Regions from separate parts of the Streptomyces sp. GS7 genome, predicted to be linked through region 1. Evidence: riboswitches for the same ligand, from Rfam matches in the RefSeq annotation. Region 1 holds a riboswitch; each other region holds the start of a gene.
The links. A riboswitch is a leader RNA that binds a small molecule or an ion and turns the genes downstream of it on or off. The one in region 1 is predicted to bind magnesium.
Positions count from the first base shown of each region.

Region 2: linked by a shared signal. The riboswitch ahead of GR130_RS25730 (NRAMP family divalent metal transporter) and the one ahead of GR130_RS17345 (NRAMP family divalent metal transporter) in region 1 are both predicted to bind magnesium.
Region 3: linked by a shared signal. The riboswitch ahead of GR130_RS38665 (NRAMP family divalent metal transporter) and the one ahead of GR130_RS17345 (NRAMP family divalent metal transporter) in region 1 are both predicted to bind magnesium.

Region 1 covers NZ_CP047146.1:3,938,932-3,943,839, reverse strand. The annotation lists gene GR130_RS17350 (hypothetical protein) at 1-169, shown strand, start outside; gene GR130_RS17345 (NRAMP family divalent metal transporter) at 366-2,036, opposite strand; M-box (ykoK) riboswitch at 2,343-2,516, opposite strand; gene GR130_RS17340 (mechanosensitive ion channel family protein) at 2,848-3,486, shown strand; gene GR130_RS17335 (hypothetical protein) at 3,717-4,211, opposite strand; gene GR130_RS17330 (sigma-70 family RNA polymerase sigma factor) at 4,364-4,908, shown strand, end outside.
Region 2 covers NZ_CP047146.1:5,896,778-5,901,685, reverse strand. The annotation lists gene GR130_RS25735 (MgtC/SapB family protein) at 1-141, opposite strand, end outside; gene GR130_RS25730 (NRAMP family divalent metal transporter) at 230-1,885, opposite strand; M-box (ykoK) riboswitch at 2,189-2,362, opposite strand; gene GR130_RS25725 (hypothetical protein) at 2,509-3,282, shown strand; gene pls (epsilon-poly-L-lysine synthase Pls) at 3,720-4,908, shown strand, end outside.
Region 3 covers NZ_CP047146.1:8,853,729-8,858,636, reverse strand. The annotation lists gene GR130_RS38680 (cation diffusion facilitator family transporter) at 1-382, opposite strand, end outside; gene GR130_RS38675 (metalloregulator ArsR/SmtB family transcription factor) at 445-801, shown strand; gene GR130_RS38670 (hypothetical protein) at 1,252-2,028, shown strand; M-box (ykoK) riboswitch at 2,349-2,522, shown strand; gene GR130_RS38665 (NRAMP family divalent metal transporter) at 2,819-4,462, shown strand; gene GR130_RS38660 (hypothetical protein) at 4,542-4,877, shown strand.

The DNA of each region.
Region 1 (4,908 bases):
GCCGGGGTCCGCATACGACCGCAAGGGACTGGCCGGCGGGTACGGCCTGGCGTCTTCTGAGCCCCCGACTCCCCTGCTCCTCGGCGGCTCAGGCGCGGCAGCAGCCATGCTGGCCGGCGGCGCGATCGTAGTACTGCGCGCCAAACGCAGGCGATCACAGATGAGTTGAACAACCCACGCTGACAGGGTGTTTCGACGCCCGGAACCCGACTGAAACCAACCCCTGAGGACTCTGCTCCGGATTCCCATCATCTGGGTCCGGTGCCGGAGTCTCCCCTCCACCCGCGTCCGTTCCTCCCCTCCGGGCGCGGGTGGGCAGCGGGCGTGCGCCCGGGGCGGGTCAACTCGCCCCGGGCGCACGGCGTTCACTGCCCGAGGGCGACCTGGACGATCTTGATGACGACCAGGATCATCGCGATGAGCAGGTAGGTGCGCAGGGCGCCCATGCCGATTTTGCGGGTGGTGGACAGGGTGGGCTTGGTGAGGGTGTCCAGTGGTGGCATCCGCCAGGCGTCGCGGCCGGTGCGGTCGATGGGGTCTTCGTTGGTCGCGGTGCGGCGGCGGGTGAAGGAGTACCCGGCGGCCAGGACGCCCAGGACGCCGCAGGCGGCCATGATGTCGATGATCGTCTGGGAGCTGATGTCGGGGAAGAGGACGGAGGCGGTCAGGATGATGGACAAGGTGACCAGGACGCCGACCACCGCCGTGGTGAAGGCGTTGGTCTTCGGGCCGTTGACCCAGGGGCCCAGGACGGCCTTGTCGTTGCACAGCAGCAGCAGGAAGACGGAGGCGGACGGCAGCAGGACACCGGCCAGGGTCTGCACGCCCTGGGTGAGCAGACCGAGCGGGGAGCCGGGGATCAGCACGATCACGGCGGCCACGGCCACCACTCCGGCGTAGATGGCGTAGAAGCCCTTGGCGCCCTTGACGCCGCGGTGGAGGGAGTGCTTGATGCCGAAGACGTCGCCGATGGCGTAGGCGGTGGAGAGGGAGACGGCGAAGGCGCCGATGATGGAGGCGTCGAGGAGGGCGATGGCGAAGAGGATGCCGGCGAGTTTGCCGGCGTGGGCTTCGAGGCCGGTGGCGACGCCTGCCGCGTCGGTGAAGTTGCCGAAGCCCTTGGTTGCGGTGAAGGCGGTGGCGGTGAAGCCCATGATGGCGGCGGCGCCGATGACGACGATGGCGATGCCGATCCACAGGTCGGCCTTCTCGTAGCGCATGAAGCGGGGGGTGATGCGCTTGTCGATGACGTAGGACTGCTGGAAGAACAGCTGCCAGGGGGCGACGGTGGTGCCGACGATGCCGATGATCAGCAGCATGACGGTGGCCAGCTGACCCGATCCGCCGGGCATGGTGGGTACGACGAAGTCGTGGGCCATCTGCGAGGACTTGGGGTGGATCATGAAGTACAGCGGGATGAGCAGCAGTGACCCCGCGCACAGGAAGATGGCCACCCGCTCGAACCGGCGGAAGGAGCCGGTGAAGGCGGCGGAGACGATGACCACGGCGGCCAGGATCACCGAACCGGCCTTGGGCAGCCCCAGGTAGCCGGCCGCGAGGGTGATCCCGATGAACTCCGTGACCAGGGTGAGGGCGTTGAGCAGGAACAGGTCGATGACGGAGAACGCGCCCCAGAACTTCCCGAAGCGTTCGAGGATGAGGCGGGCGTGGCCGACGCCGGTGACGGCGCCGAGGCGCAGGACCATCTCCTGGTTCACGTACAGCACCGGCACCAACAGCAGAAGCGTCCACAACAGAATCGTGCCGTAGTTCTGGCCGGCCTGCCCGTACGTGGAAAACGCGCCCGCGTCGTTGTCACCGACCATCACGATCAGGCCGGGCCCGACTATCGCGAGCAGGGTCTTGAGCTTGGCGGACAGCCCTTGGCGGGGCGCGGTGTCGTCCAATTTGATGGTGCCCAGCGCGCCACGGATGTCGCCGACATGGGCGTCGTCGAGCACCGCCGTGCGCGATGCCGCAGCAGGGGCCGTGGTGGTCGGTTCGGCGGACGGTTCGGTGGTCAGTTCTGTGGTCATGACGGGCCTCCCGCCTCCCCCGGCAAGGGGAGGCGATCGGGGGCATGCGGCGGCCACTTGCCGCACCGGGGCGCGGCCCACCCGCCCGCAGCGGCACAGGGCCGCATGGGGCTGGGCGAGCGCGTGTGGGTGATGGTGCGTGAGAAGTGTCGCTACGGCATGCCGGAGACGGGCGAGGTCGATCGGATGCGGGGCCGACTGTGGCCCGGACTACTACAACCGCAGTCCATGTCTCTCGCCTCCCCCCGGCCGGGGCGCCACCATGGCGCCATACGACTCGGCAAAGAGCAGACCGGCCTCGTGACCGGTTCACCCCAACTCGTCAGAGCTTTGGCACTGCACGGCGTAATCCCCTTGCCGGGGAAGCCACTTGGGGTCACCCCTTGGGCCGGGGAGACCTGTCCTGACCCTGGGCGTCTCTCGACGTCGTGGGGTCAGTGGCCTGTGTCCGCGCAGACGCCTCACCGAACGAGGTGCCTTCTTCAAACCTCCAGGAGCATAGCCCACCAATTGCGCAACCGAGCAATCGAGCATCCGGTGGAGGACCTCATCGCCGGGTGACCGCCCGCAGAGGCCGTCGCACCCGGACCACGTCGACGCAACGCCTCCCCCCGACCCGGCTCGCACCCCCTCCACCAGCGCCAGACCAAACGCCCTACCAGCAGCAGGGCGGGAATCCCGGCCCCGCGGGCATGGGTAGTCTGCTCCGCGACACCCACACCACGGAATCGAACACGGGGGCACAGCAGTGGGTCATGCGCACAACGCCGCGGGCGGCACCGCCGTCGGGCACCGGTTGCACTGGCGAGGAGTGATCCGGACCAGGCGGGCCGTCATCACCACATCGCTCGCTCTCGGCGGGCTCGTCGTGTCGCTCAACTTCGGCGGACTCCTGGGGAGCCCGGACAGCCACCAGTCACTGGGCTCCCGGGTGATCGCCGGCATCAGCGCCGGAGTCTTCCTCGTAGGCGCGCTGATCGCCGTGCGCGGAGCCACGGACGATCTGGTGAAACTGCTGACCGGGCGGATCAGCGACAACCGCTCCGCCGCGTTGCGGGTGATCTGCCTGCTGTCCGGATACGCGCTGGTGATCCTGGGCGCACTCAGCCTGGTCCGGGTGCCGTGGGGCAAGCTGCTGCTGGGTGGTGCGCTGACCGGCGTGATCCTGGGCATCGCCGCCCAGCCGGTGCTCGGCAACATCTTCGCCGGACTGGTCCTGCTGGTCGCGCACCCGTTCACGATCGGCGAGCGGATCACCATCCAGTCAGGTCCGCTGGGCGGCCGGATCGAGGGCGAGGTAACAGACATGACCCTGCTGTTCGTCGAACTCCACACGGACGACGGCAAGACGCTCCTGCCCAACAACGCCGTCCTCGGGGCAGCCATCGGCCGCCCCGGCCGCGAGGCTCCCACGACTGGGAAGGCACTCCAGGAACGGTCCGCGGTCTAGCAGGTCCGCCGCGCGCCGCAGCCGTTTGTTGTATCCGCGCTGGTCATCACCGTCACGAACAGCGCGGTCGCGAGGGTGTCCGGATCGGCGTGCACCGAGCCTCCGGCTTCGAAGTCGGGCGGGCGCCGAAGCCTGGAGGAGGCGGTGAAGGACCGCGAAGCACTGGGGTACGGAGCCCACGTGCTGGTACGAGTCCAAGCGCTGGCGCGGCGCCCAGCGGCGGGGACGGATCACTCAGCGAGTTCGAACCTGTCGGCGATCCGCTCGATCAGCGGCAGGTGCTCCTCCCACGTCGCGCTTCCCATGCCGAGCACGAAGGCGGCGTTCCCCCGCACCGCGAAGTACTCACGCGTCCGGCGGCTGACCGTTGCGCCGCCGGTGCCGCTGGTGACGCCGGTGACGCCGGTGACGCCGGTGACGCCGGTGACGAAGTCCAGTGCCACTCCCGCTTGTCCGGCGAACCGGACCTCAGTGCGGGTGAAGTCTTCGTAGCCATGGGCTGCGAGCCTTTCCTGAGCCTTGTCGGCGACGCCGGCCGCGGTCAGGCCGTTGGCAGACAGCTTGAAGACGATGAGGTTCCGGCCTGGGCCGCCCGTGGCCCGCAGGATCTCCGGCCCGTTGGCCGGAACGGGAGGCAGCGCCTCCCAATCCTCCGGCACGTACAGAACCGCCCCATAGGGGACGATCTTGATTGCCTTCCAGGGGGCATTGCTGGCGTCGGACATGCGCGGTCCTTCCAGATCGGCGTTGCTCGGTTCGGCGTTGCTCCGTCGTCGGAGTTGATACCGGCAACCGGCGACGGTGCGAACCTCGCGTCCGGCGCCTGTCCCGGTATCCACATACCGGCAGACCGACACCGACCCAGGAGATCGCCGCGGTGAGCAGCCATCACGCCGAACCTGATGCCCTTCAGCGGGATGGCCTCGTCATGGAACACGGCCACCTCGTCGAACGGGAGGCCGCCCGCTACCGCACCTGGCACATCGACCGGGCAGACCTGCGGCAGGCCGGCGTCCTCGGGCTGCTGATCGCCGCGGCCCGTTTCGATCCCGAGCGCGCCGTGCCCTTCGCCGCGTATGCGCGCACCTGGGTACGCAAGGAGATCCAGCGCGCCATCTCCCAACAGGAATTTCCCGCTGTCCTGCCCGCTGACCTCGTCGGCCGTACCGTCGCCCTGCGCCGCGCCCTCGACGAGCACGCCGACAGTCTGAACCTGGCCGCCGCCGCCCTCGGGATCTCACCGGCCACCGTCACCGCACTCCACCGGCAACTCCGCGTCGTGGCCACCGAGGACGACGAAGAACCGCCCGCCCCCGGCTACACCCTCACCGATCCCGAACACGCGGCCGTCACCCAGGACTTCATCGGTGCGGCCCGCTCAGCCCTGGCCCGCATGGACCCGCGCCAGGCCGACGCACTGAT
Region 2 (4,908 bases), 2.0 Mb from region 1:
GGTCGCGCCCGCGGCCACCAGGGCGTTGGTGCGCAGCCCCGCCATCCGGGCACGCCATTGGCGCTCGACGCCGATCAGCGCTCCACAGGCGACGCCGGTGGCGAGCCGGATCAGGAAGTCGATGATGGTGAGGGTGTGCATGGTGCACCTCCTTCGGTGGCCGGGACCACGAGTGCGGGACAGGACGGTTGCTCCTGGACAGGGAGCGGGGGAGCGGGCGTTGGGCGCCCTACTGGTGCAGCGCGACCTCGACGATCTTGAGGACGACCAGGGCCATCGCGATGAGCAGATACGTCCGCAGGGCACCCATGCCGATCTTGCGGCCGGTGGAGAAGATCGGCTTCGGCAGGGTCTCCAGCGGCGGCATCCGCCAGTCGTCCTTGCCGCTGCGGTCGATCGGCCGGCCGCTGAGGGCCCAGCCCTTGTTCCGGCGGCGGACCTCCGCGTAGCCGATCGCGAGGACTCCGGCGATGCCGCAGGCGGCCATGATGTCGAGGATGGTGGTGGCGCTGATGTCCGGGAAGAGGACGGAGGCGGTCAGGATGATGGAGAGGGTGACGAGGACGCCGACGACGGTGGCGGTGAAGGCGTTGGTTTTGGGGCCGTTGGTCCAGGGGCCGAGGACGGTGCGGTCGTTGCAGAGCAGGAGGAGGAAGACGGTGGCGGAGGGGAGGAGGACGCCGGCGAGGGTCTGGACGCCTTCGGTGAGCAGGCCGAGGGGGGAGCCGGGGATCAGGACGATGGTGGCGGCGACGGCCACCACTCCGGCGTAGATGGCGTAGAAGCCCTTGGCGCCTTTGATGCCGCGGTGGAGGGAGTGCTTGATGCCGAAGACGTCGCCGATGGCGTAGGCGGTGGAGAGGGAGACGGCGAAGGCGCCGATGATGGAGGCGTCGAGGAGGGCGATGGCGAAGAGGATGCCGGCGAGTTTGCCGGCGTGGGCTTCGAGGCCGGTGGCGATGCCTGCCGCGTCGGTGAAGTTGCCGAAGCCTTTGGTTGCGGTGAAGGCGGTGGCGGTGAAGCCCATGATGGCGGCGGCGCCGATGACGACGATGGCGATGCCGATCCACAGGTCGGCCTTCTCGTAGCGCATGAAGCGGGGGGTGATGCGCTTGTCGATGACGTAGGACTGCTGGAAGAACAGCTGCCAGGGGGCGACGGTGGTGCCGACGATGCCGATGATCAGCAGCATGACGGTGGCCAGCTGACCCGATCCGCCGGGCATGGTGGGTACGACGAAGTCGTGTGCCATCTGCGAGGTCTTGGGGTGGATCATGAAGTACAGCGGGATGAGCAGCAGTGACCCCGCGCACAGGAAGATGGCCACGCGCTCGAACCGGCGGAAGGAGCCGGTGAAGGCGGCGGAGACGATGACCACGGCGGCCAGGATCACCGAACCGGCCTTGGGCAGCCCCAGGTAGCCGGCGGCGAGGGTGATGCCGATGAACTCGGTGACCAGGGTGAGGGCGTTGAGGAGGAAGAGGTCGATGACGGAGAAGGCGCCCCAGAATTTGCCGAAGCGTTCGAGGATGAGGCGGGCGTGGCCGACGCCGGTGACGGCGCCGAGGCGCAGGACCATTTCCTGGTTGACGTAGAGGACGGGGATGAGCAGGAGGAGGGTCCACAGCAGGTGGGTGCTGTAGTTCTGGCCGGCTTGGCCGTAGGTGGCGAAGGCGCCGGCGTCGTTGTCGCCGACCATGACGATCAGGCCGGGGCCGACGATGGCCAGGAGGGTCTTGAGCTTGGCTGACAGGCCGGTGCGGGGTGCGGTGTCGTCGAGCTTGATGGTGCCCAGTGCACCGCGGATGTCGCCTACGTGTGCGTCATCGAGAACGGCGGTGGGGCGCTGGGTCGGGACCGCGGTGCGGACGGTCGTGTGGGTCATGGCGTACCTCCCAAGTCCCCCCGGAGGGAGAGGTATTGGGGGCACGCGGCAGTCATCCCCCCTGCGCGGGAGCGCAGCACGGCAACCCGTGATGGCGCCTGGCCATACGGGGCGTGACACGGCGGGGAAGCCGCGCAGGGGAGGTGGTTACCGCGTGCCGGAAGAGTGCGAGGACAGGCGGACGGCGGGCCGATGATGGCCCGGACTACTGCAACTGCAATCCATGTCTCTCGCCTCCTTCCGGCCGGGGCGCCTGGTGCGCCGTCGTCGACTCGGCAAGGAGCGGACCAGTCTCCGTCGACTGGCTCACCCCAACTCGTCAGAGCTTTGGCACTCCACGGCGTAATCCCCTTCGCGAGGGCAGCCACTTGGGGTCACCCCTTGGGCCGGGGAGACCTGTCCTGATCCGGAGCGTCTCTCGACGGGTGGGATCAGTGGCCTGTGTCCGTGAAGACGCCTCACCGAACGAGGTGACCTCTTCGCTTCAAACCTGTACGAGTGTAGACCCACACTTGCGCGGCAACGCAACCTGTTGACTGACTCTTAACCCGGCGGTCGGTAGTGGGCTCCCCCACAGTTCGGGTGCTGGACACCCCCCGCGGCCGGCGGCGAGCATGAGCCGCATGTCCCACCACCCCGAGCCCGGCCGACCGGGCAACGTCGACTCCGAGCGGCTGGCCCGTATCGAGGCGCTGCTGGCGCCCGCCGTCACGGGCATAGAGGAGGCGGGCCGCCGGCTGCTGCCCGCCTGGCGGCGGGTGACCAAGGGCGAACCGCGCTGGCCCTCGACACTGGCGGTGCTGGCGGCGGTGGCGTTGCAGTTCACGCTGCCGGAGCGGCTGGCGATCCATCCGGAGTGGCTGCTGCCGACCCTGGAGACCGCGCTGCTGATCGCGCTGGTCGCGGCCAACCCGTACCGGATCGAACGGGGCTCGACGCTCTACCGGTGGGCCGGGCTGGTGCTGATCGCGATGATCAGCGCGGCGAACGGCTGGTCCGCGGTGCATCTGGTGATCGGTCTGGTGCGCGGGACCGAGGGCAGTGACGCGGGTCCGCTGCTGGCGACCGGCGGCAGTATCTGGCTGACGAACGTGATCGTCTTCGCGCTCTGGTACTGGGAGTGGGACCGCGGCGGCCCGGTCGCGCGGATACACGCCGAGCGGACCTATCCCGACTTCCTCTTCCCGCAGATGCAGACACCGGAGCTGGCGCCGGAGCACTGGGAACCGCAGTTCCCTGACTACCTCTACCTTTCCTTCACCAACGCCACCGCCTTCAGCCCGACCGACGTGATGCCGCTCACCCGCTGGGCCAAGATGCTGATGCTGCTGCAGTCGGCGGTCTCGCTGCTGACCGTCGTCCTGGTCGTGGCCCGCGCCGTGAACATCTTCAAGTAGCCGGGGTCCGCAGAGATTTGGCGGACGGAGGTGTGACTGCGGCGTTTCGAGGGTATGGCGTCGTGGTGACAGGTTCATGAGGCGGCCATGAGAACTCAATGAATAATTGCGCGGTTGCGCAATCTATTGGCCAAGGCTTGACCGGTGAGGCCGTAACCGATCGCCAGCGCGCCCCTGACCTGCGATTTTGTACTGATGGGTCGTCACGGCCCGAAAACAACCCCCGTAGCAAGTCAATTTTTCCTAACGCGGCGGTCAGGGGTAAGGGGCTGTCACGCGGTGCCGCCTGCCGAAGCGGCGGGCGGGCGTGTTCACAACATGTTCGATTTGCGGATTTCTGGTCCGGCACGCGAACCTCGCGCCTGGTCAGCGGCATCTGTAGGGGCGAACGTCCGAGGGTCTTTCACCCACCGGCACCGAACAACAGAGGCATATCGATGTCGTCGCCCCTTCTCGAATCATCCTTCGAGCAACCAGAGCACCTGCCCGACCGGGCCGTATACCGCACGGCCACCACCCCGCACCCGCGGACCCTGCTCGACGTGCTTGACGCAACCGCCGCCGCACACCCCCAGGCGACCGCCTTGGACACGGGCTCCGAGGTGATCACCTACCGCGACCTGTGTATCGAGACCGAACGCCGCGCACGGCAGCTCAGGGATTACGGGATCGGCCCCGGCGACCGCGTGGGAGTCCGGGTGCCGTCCGGTACCGCGGAGCTGTACCTGTCGATCCTCGCCATCCTGCGCAGCGGCGCCGCCTACGTACCCGTCGACGCCGACGACCCGGACGAGCGGGCCGCCACCGTCTTCCGGGAGGCCGCCGTCTGCGGTGTCCTCGGACCGAACCCCCAGCCGCCGGGCCTGGCCCGGCCCCTGGGAGCGCAGCGGCTCCCCGGTCCCGAGGACGACGCCTGGATCATCTTCACGTCGGGTTCGACCGGCGCGCCCAAGGGCGTGGCCGTCAGCCACCGCTCCGCCGCCGCGTTCGTCGACGCCGAGGCCGCGCTGTTCCTCCAGGACCGGCCGCTGGGCCCCGGCGACCGGGTGCTGGCCGGCCTGTCCGTCGCCTTCGACGCCTCCTGCGAAGAGATGTGGCTCGCCTGGCGGCACGGCGCCTGCCTGGTGCCGGCGCCCCGCTCGCTGGTCCGGGCCGGCCATGAACTCGGCCCGTGGCTGGTCGAACGCGGCATCACCGTGGTGTCCACCGTGCCCACCCTCGCCGCGCTGTGGCCGGACGAGGCGATGCGCCGGGTCCGGCTGCTGATCGTGGGCGGCGAGGCGTGCCCGGCCGGGCTGGTCGACCGCTTCGCCCATACCGGGCGCGAGATGTGGAACACCTACGGCCCGACCGAGACCACCGTCGTCGCCTGCGCGGCCCGCCTGCTGCCGGGGGAGCCGGTACGCATCGGCCTGCCGCTGGAGGGGTGGCAGCTGGCCGTCGTCGACAAGGCCGGGCAGCCCGTGCCGTACGGCGAGGAAGGCGAGCTGCTGATCGGCGGCGTGGGCAACGCCCGCTACCTCGACCCCGTCAAGGACGCCGACCGCTTCCGGCCGGACCGCGTCCTGGGGACCGCGCGCGCCTACCGCACCGGCGACCTCGTCCGCGCCGAGCGCGCGGGCCTGC
Region 3 (4,908 bases), 4.9 Mb from region 1:
CGGTCAGCGCGTCGGCGGCGTTGTGGATGGTGTCGCCCAGCAGCGCCACCGAACCGGATATCGCCACGATCATCGCCTGGATGACCGTGGTCAGCCCGAGGATGCCCAAGGAGAGCCACAGGGTGCGCATGCCCTCGCGGGAGGTCTCCATGGCCGAGTCGACCTTGTCCATCGCCTCGTGGCTGTGCGGAGTGACCACGTGCGCAAGCTGGTGTCGGAAACTGGCCCACCGGCCCTCCCCGTGCACGTGATCATGGTTACGGTCGTGGTCGTGCCGGTGGTCACCGTGATCGTGGCGGACGGCGGTGGGGTGCGGGTGGTGGTGCGCACCGTGGCCGTGGTGGTGATCAGGCGACTCGTGGGTGTGGGGGTGCTCGCTCACGCTTGCGCCTTTCGCCGGTGGCGGACTGGACGGCGGGACTGCTGCCACACCATTATGTGCACATGAACGCACGCATGCATCTATCAGGTGCGCATGCCTCGCAACAGCCAGACGACGGCGAGCGCCTGGCTGTGGCCGTGGACGTGCTCGGCCTGCTCGCCGACCGCACCCGCCTGGCCCTGCTGCGGCGGCTCGGCGAGGGAGAAGCCGACGTCACGACGCTGACCGCGGCGACCACGGCGGCGCGGACCTCGGTCAGCCAGCACCTGGCACGGCTGCGACTGGCCGGCCTGGTAGCCACCCGCAAGGAGGGGCGCCGCGTGGTGTACGCCCTGCGGCACGGGCACCTGCGCCGGTTGGTCGACGAGGCGCTGAACGTCGCGGACCATCAGATCGGCCACCTGCCGCCCCACGACTGAGTTCCTGTCGCGACCGCGTCCGCAGCCGAGATTCAGGGTCACACGACACCTCGAAGCCGTCAGGGGCCTTGAACATTTCCACGTCCGTGGATCGCTGCCTGCTGCCCGAACCGCGTCATGAACGCACGCCATGAACGAAGCCACCCGGGGGAAAGCCGCCGATCCGTCCACGGCTGCTGACAGGGCGGCGCTGACCGGGAGGGGCTTCACGTATGGCTGCCTCCGTTCAGTGATGCGGTTCCTTGGAACCGGTCCCTACGCAGGGTTCTTCGGAGCCGGCTTTGGCCTGCATGGAGGACGCCGCCCAGCGCTATGCCCCCTTGCGTATTCACGCAAGGGGGACGTGCGTTCGATAGGCTTTTTGCTGTGGGGAATTCCCTTCGCGCGTGACCGCCGGCACGTCCGGTTCCCGAACCGAGCGGTCACAGGCACGGACAGGAGGGGTGCGGTATGAACCGTCGATTGCACGGCCCCGCCGCTGAATCGTTGACCGTTACGTTCGCCATTCTGGTCCTGCTGGAGACCTTGGCGCTGGCCCTCGCCCCCGCCGGTGTCCGGCCGGTGCTCCTGGGCGTCCTGGCCGGCACCGCCATCGCCGTCCTGCTCTTGATACGGCTCCGCCGTGTGGGTGCCCGCTCCCGGCAGCCGCAGCCGCCCAGCGCAGAGGGCTGGCTCAGCAGCCACGCCCTGGAAAGCTTCCCCATGGACGCCGTCCGCCCGCTTCTGAACCGGCCGAACGCGCCGGACCTCCGCCGCCTCTACGCCGCCTGGACCCTCGCCCTCCTCGACTACGAGGCTCGTGTCATCGCCCGCCACCTCCACCTGCCCATCGCCGTCGTCCGGCTGCTGACCGACGCGACACCCCGACGCGACCGCACCCATCCGACCTTGGCACCACACGGCGGTATTCCCGCGGACGACCCCCGCCTGCCGCCCGTACGCCGCGCCGTACGCCAGGCCGCTCACCGACTCGCCGAAGACGCCCCCGCCCTCACCTCCGCCGGCGCCGAGACGCTACGCGCCGGGCTTGCGGCCCGCGCGGACGCTCTACGCCAGGCCGTGCTCGCCGCGCACCGCGCCGGCATGCGGCACCAGGACATCGCCCACGACGCCCATCTGGACCTGGCCACCATCGACACATGGACAGTCTGGACACCCGTCGCCCCGAGCCCTACGGCAGCGCACCACAGGAAGCGGCACGGAGCGGGCGGCAGACGCACCGGGTGAAGCCGGAGGGCGCTCGACATGCCCCTCGTACGCTGCCGCCCGCGCTACTCGAATGGATGGCCCTCGGTCTGCCCGGTCTGCCCCCCTGCCCGCGACCGGCTCATGGTAGGCAGCCTGCTGTCCGCAGAAGGCATGGGCGACGCCTGGTTCACCTCCGAGACCTCGACGGATTTCCGGTGCAGACCATCGGTCCCGTGCTGCACCGCACCCAGCCGGAACAGCCCCGCGGAAGGTGTCGTACCGGGGAACGGAAAGTCAAGAACGAGTCAAGCAGTTGCGGTAATGCGCAAGTATGAGCCAGACTCTTCGAGGTTTGAAAGAAGGCACCTCGTTCGGTGAGGCGTCTGCACGGACATAGGCCACTGACCCGACGACGTCGAGAGACGCCCAGGTTCAGGACAGATCTCCCCGACTTAAGGGGTGATCCCAAGTGGCTGCCCCCGCAAGGGGATTACGCCGTGCAGTGCCAAAGCTCTGACGAGTTGGGGTGAACCAGTCGTACGGACTGGTCCGCTCCTTGCCGTGTCCGCTCGGCGCCCGCGTGCGCCACGGCCGCAAGGAGGCGAGAGACATGGATAGCAGTTGCAGTAGTCCGGGCCACAGTAGGCCCCGCATCCGTATGTCTTCTCCGACCTCCGGTACGCGGTAACCACCTCCTCTGCGCGCTCCCCCACCCTGCCTAGGCACCCGTACGGCCACCGGCCGTCCCGGGTCGCTGTGCTGCGCGCTCGCAGGGGAGATCGCTGCTGCGTACCCCAACCTCCCCCGCCGGGGGACCCGGGAGGCTTCCATGACCAACCTCACCACCACCCCATCGATTCCCGCGCAGCGCACCGCTGTGCTGGACGACGCGCACGTGGGCGACATCCGTGGCGCGCTCGGCACCATCAAGCAGGACGACAACGGCGAGCGCCGGGGCCTGTCCGCGAAGTTCAAGACTCTGCTGGCGATAGTCGGGCCCGGCCTGATCGTGATGGTCGGCGACAACGACGCCGGCGCCTTCGCCACCTACGGCCAGGCCGGCCAGAACTACAGCACCCAGCTGCTGTGGACCCTGCTCCTGCTCATCCCCGTCCTGTACGTCAACCAGGAGATGGTGCTGCGCCTCGGCGCCGTCACCGGCGTCGGCCACGCCCGCCTCATCCTGGAGCGGTTCGGGAAGTTCTGGGGCGCGTTCAGTGTCATCGACCTGTTCCTGCTCAACGCGCTGACCCTGGTCACCGAGTTCATCGGCATCACGATGGCCGCCGACTATCTGGGCCTGCCGAAGGCCGCCTCGGTGATCCTGGCCGCCGCCATCATCATCGCCTCCGCGTTCACCGGCTCCTTCCGCCGCTTCGAGCGGATCGCCGTCGCCCTGTGCGCCGCCTCGCTGCTCCTGGTCCCCCTCTACTTCATGATCCACCCCAAGACGTCGCAGATGGCGCACGACTTCGTGGTCCCGGTCATCCCCGGCGGATCCGGTGAGCTGGCCACCGTCATGCTGCTGATCATCGGCATCGTGGGCACCACCGTCGCCCCGTGGCAGCTGTTCTTCCAGCAGTCCTACGTCATCGACAAGCGCATCACCCCGCGCTTCATGAAGTACGAGAAGGCCGACCTGTGGATCGGCATCGCCATCGTCGTCATCGGCGCCGCCGCCATGATGGGCCTGGTCGCCGCCGCCTTCGCCGGCACCAAGGGCTTTGGCAACTTCACTGACACCGCGGGCCTGATCACCGGCATCGAGGCCAAGGCCGGCAAGGTCGCCGGCGTCCTCTTCGCGATCGCCCTGCTGGACGCCTCGATCATCGGCGCGTTCGCGGTGTCGCTGTCCACCGCGTACGCCATCGGCGACGTGTTCGGGATGAAGCACTCCCTGCACCGGGGCATCAAGGGCGCGAAGGGCTTCTACGCCGTCTACGCCGGCCTGGTCGCCGCCGCGGCCACCATCGTGCTGATCCCCGGCTCCCCGCTCGGCCTGCTCACCCAGGGCGTGCAGACGCTCGCCGGGGTCCTGCTGCCCTCCGCCTCGGTCTTCCTGCTGCTGCTCTGCAACGACAAGCAGGTCCTCGGCCCCTGGGTGAACGGACCGAAGACCAACGCCTTCACGGCGGCGGTCGTCGGTGTTCTGGTGTCGCTGTCGATCATCCTGACAGCTTCGGTGCTCTTCCCGGACATCAGCTCCAACATGATCCTGGACATCATGGCCGGCTGCGGTGTCGCCGGGGTGCTGGCCGCCGGCTACGCCTTCACCCGCCGGCGCACCGCCACCAAGGAAGACCCCATCGACCGCACCGGCCGCGACAACTGGCGGATGCCGCCACTGGAGACACTGACCCGGCCGGTCATGTCCACCGGCCGCAAGATCGGCATGGGCGCCCTGCGCACCTACCTGCTGATCGCGATGGTCCTGGTCGTCATCAAGATCGTCCAGGTCGCCCTCGGCAACTGACCACTCCCTCCCGGGTGGTGGCGGGACCTCCCCGCCCGCCGCCACCCCACCAACCCCTCACGGAGAAGGGAGGCCACCGATGCGCCTTCTCCCGCACCTCACCAAACTCACCGCACCGGCCCGCCGGCACCGCCACGCCACCGACAACCGGACCGCTCCGCAGCCCACCGGCCATGTCTGTCCGCGCGTGCAGCTGGCCCTGTATGACGGCGCTGAGTGGGACTACCTGCTCGACGGACCCAGCACCTGCCCCGGGCCCCGGGGCCCGCACGTCACGTACGAGCCACGCGTGCACCTGGCTTACGTCCTCGCCCGGCAGGGTCACGACGCCCACTGGCTCGCCCGCTTCACCGACCTGCCACTGCCCGCGGCCGAGCGCATCGCCGAAGCCGCCACCCTGGCCGTCCACGCCTGACTCGGCCCTAGCGCCGCGCGGGCGCTGAAGC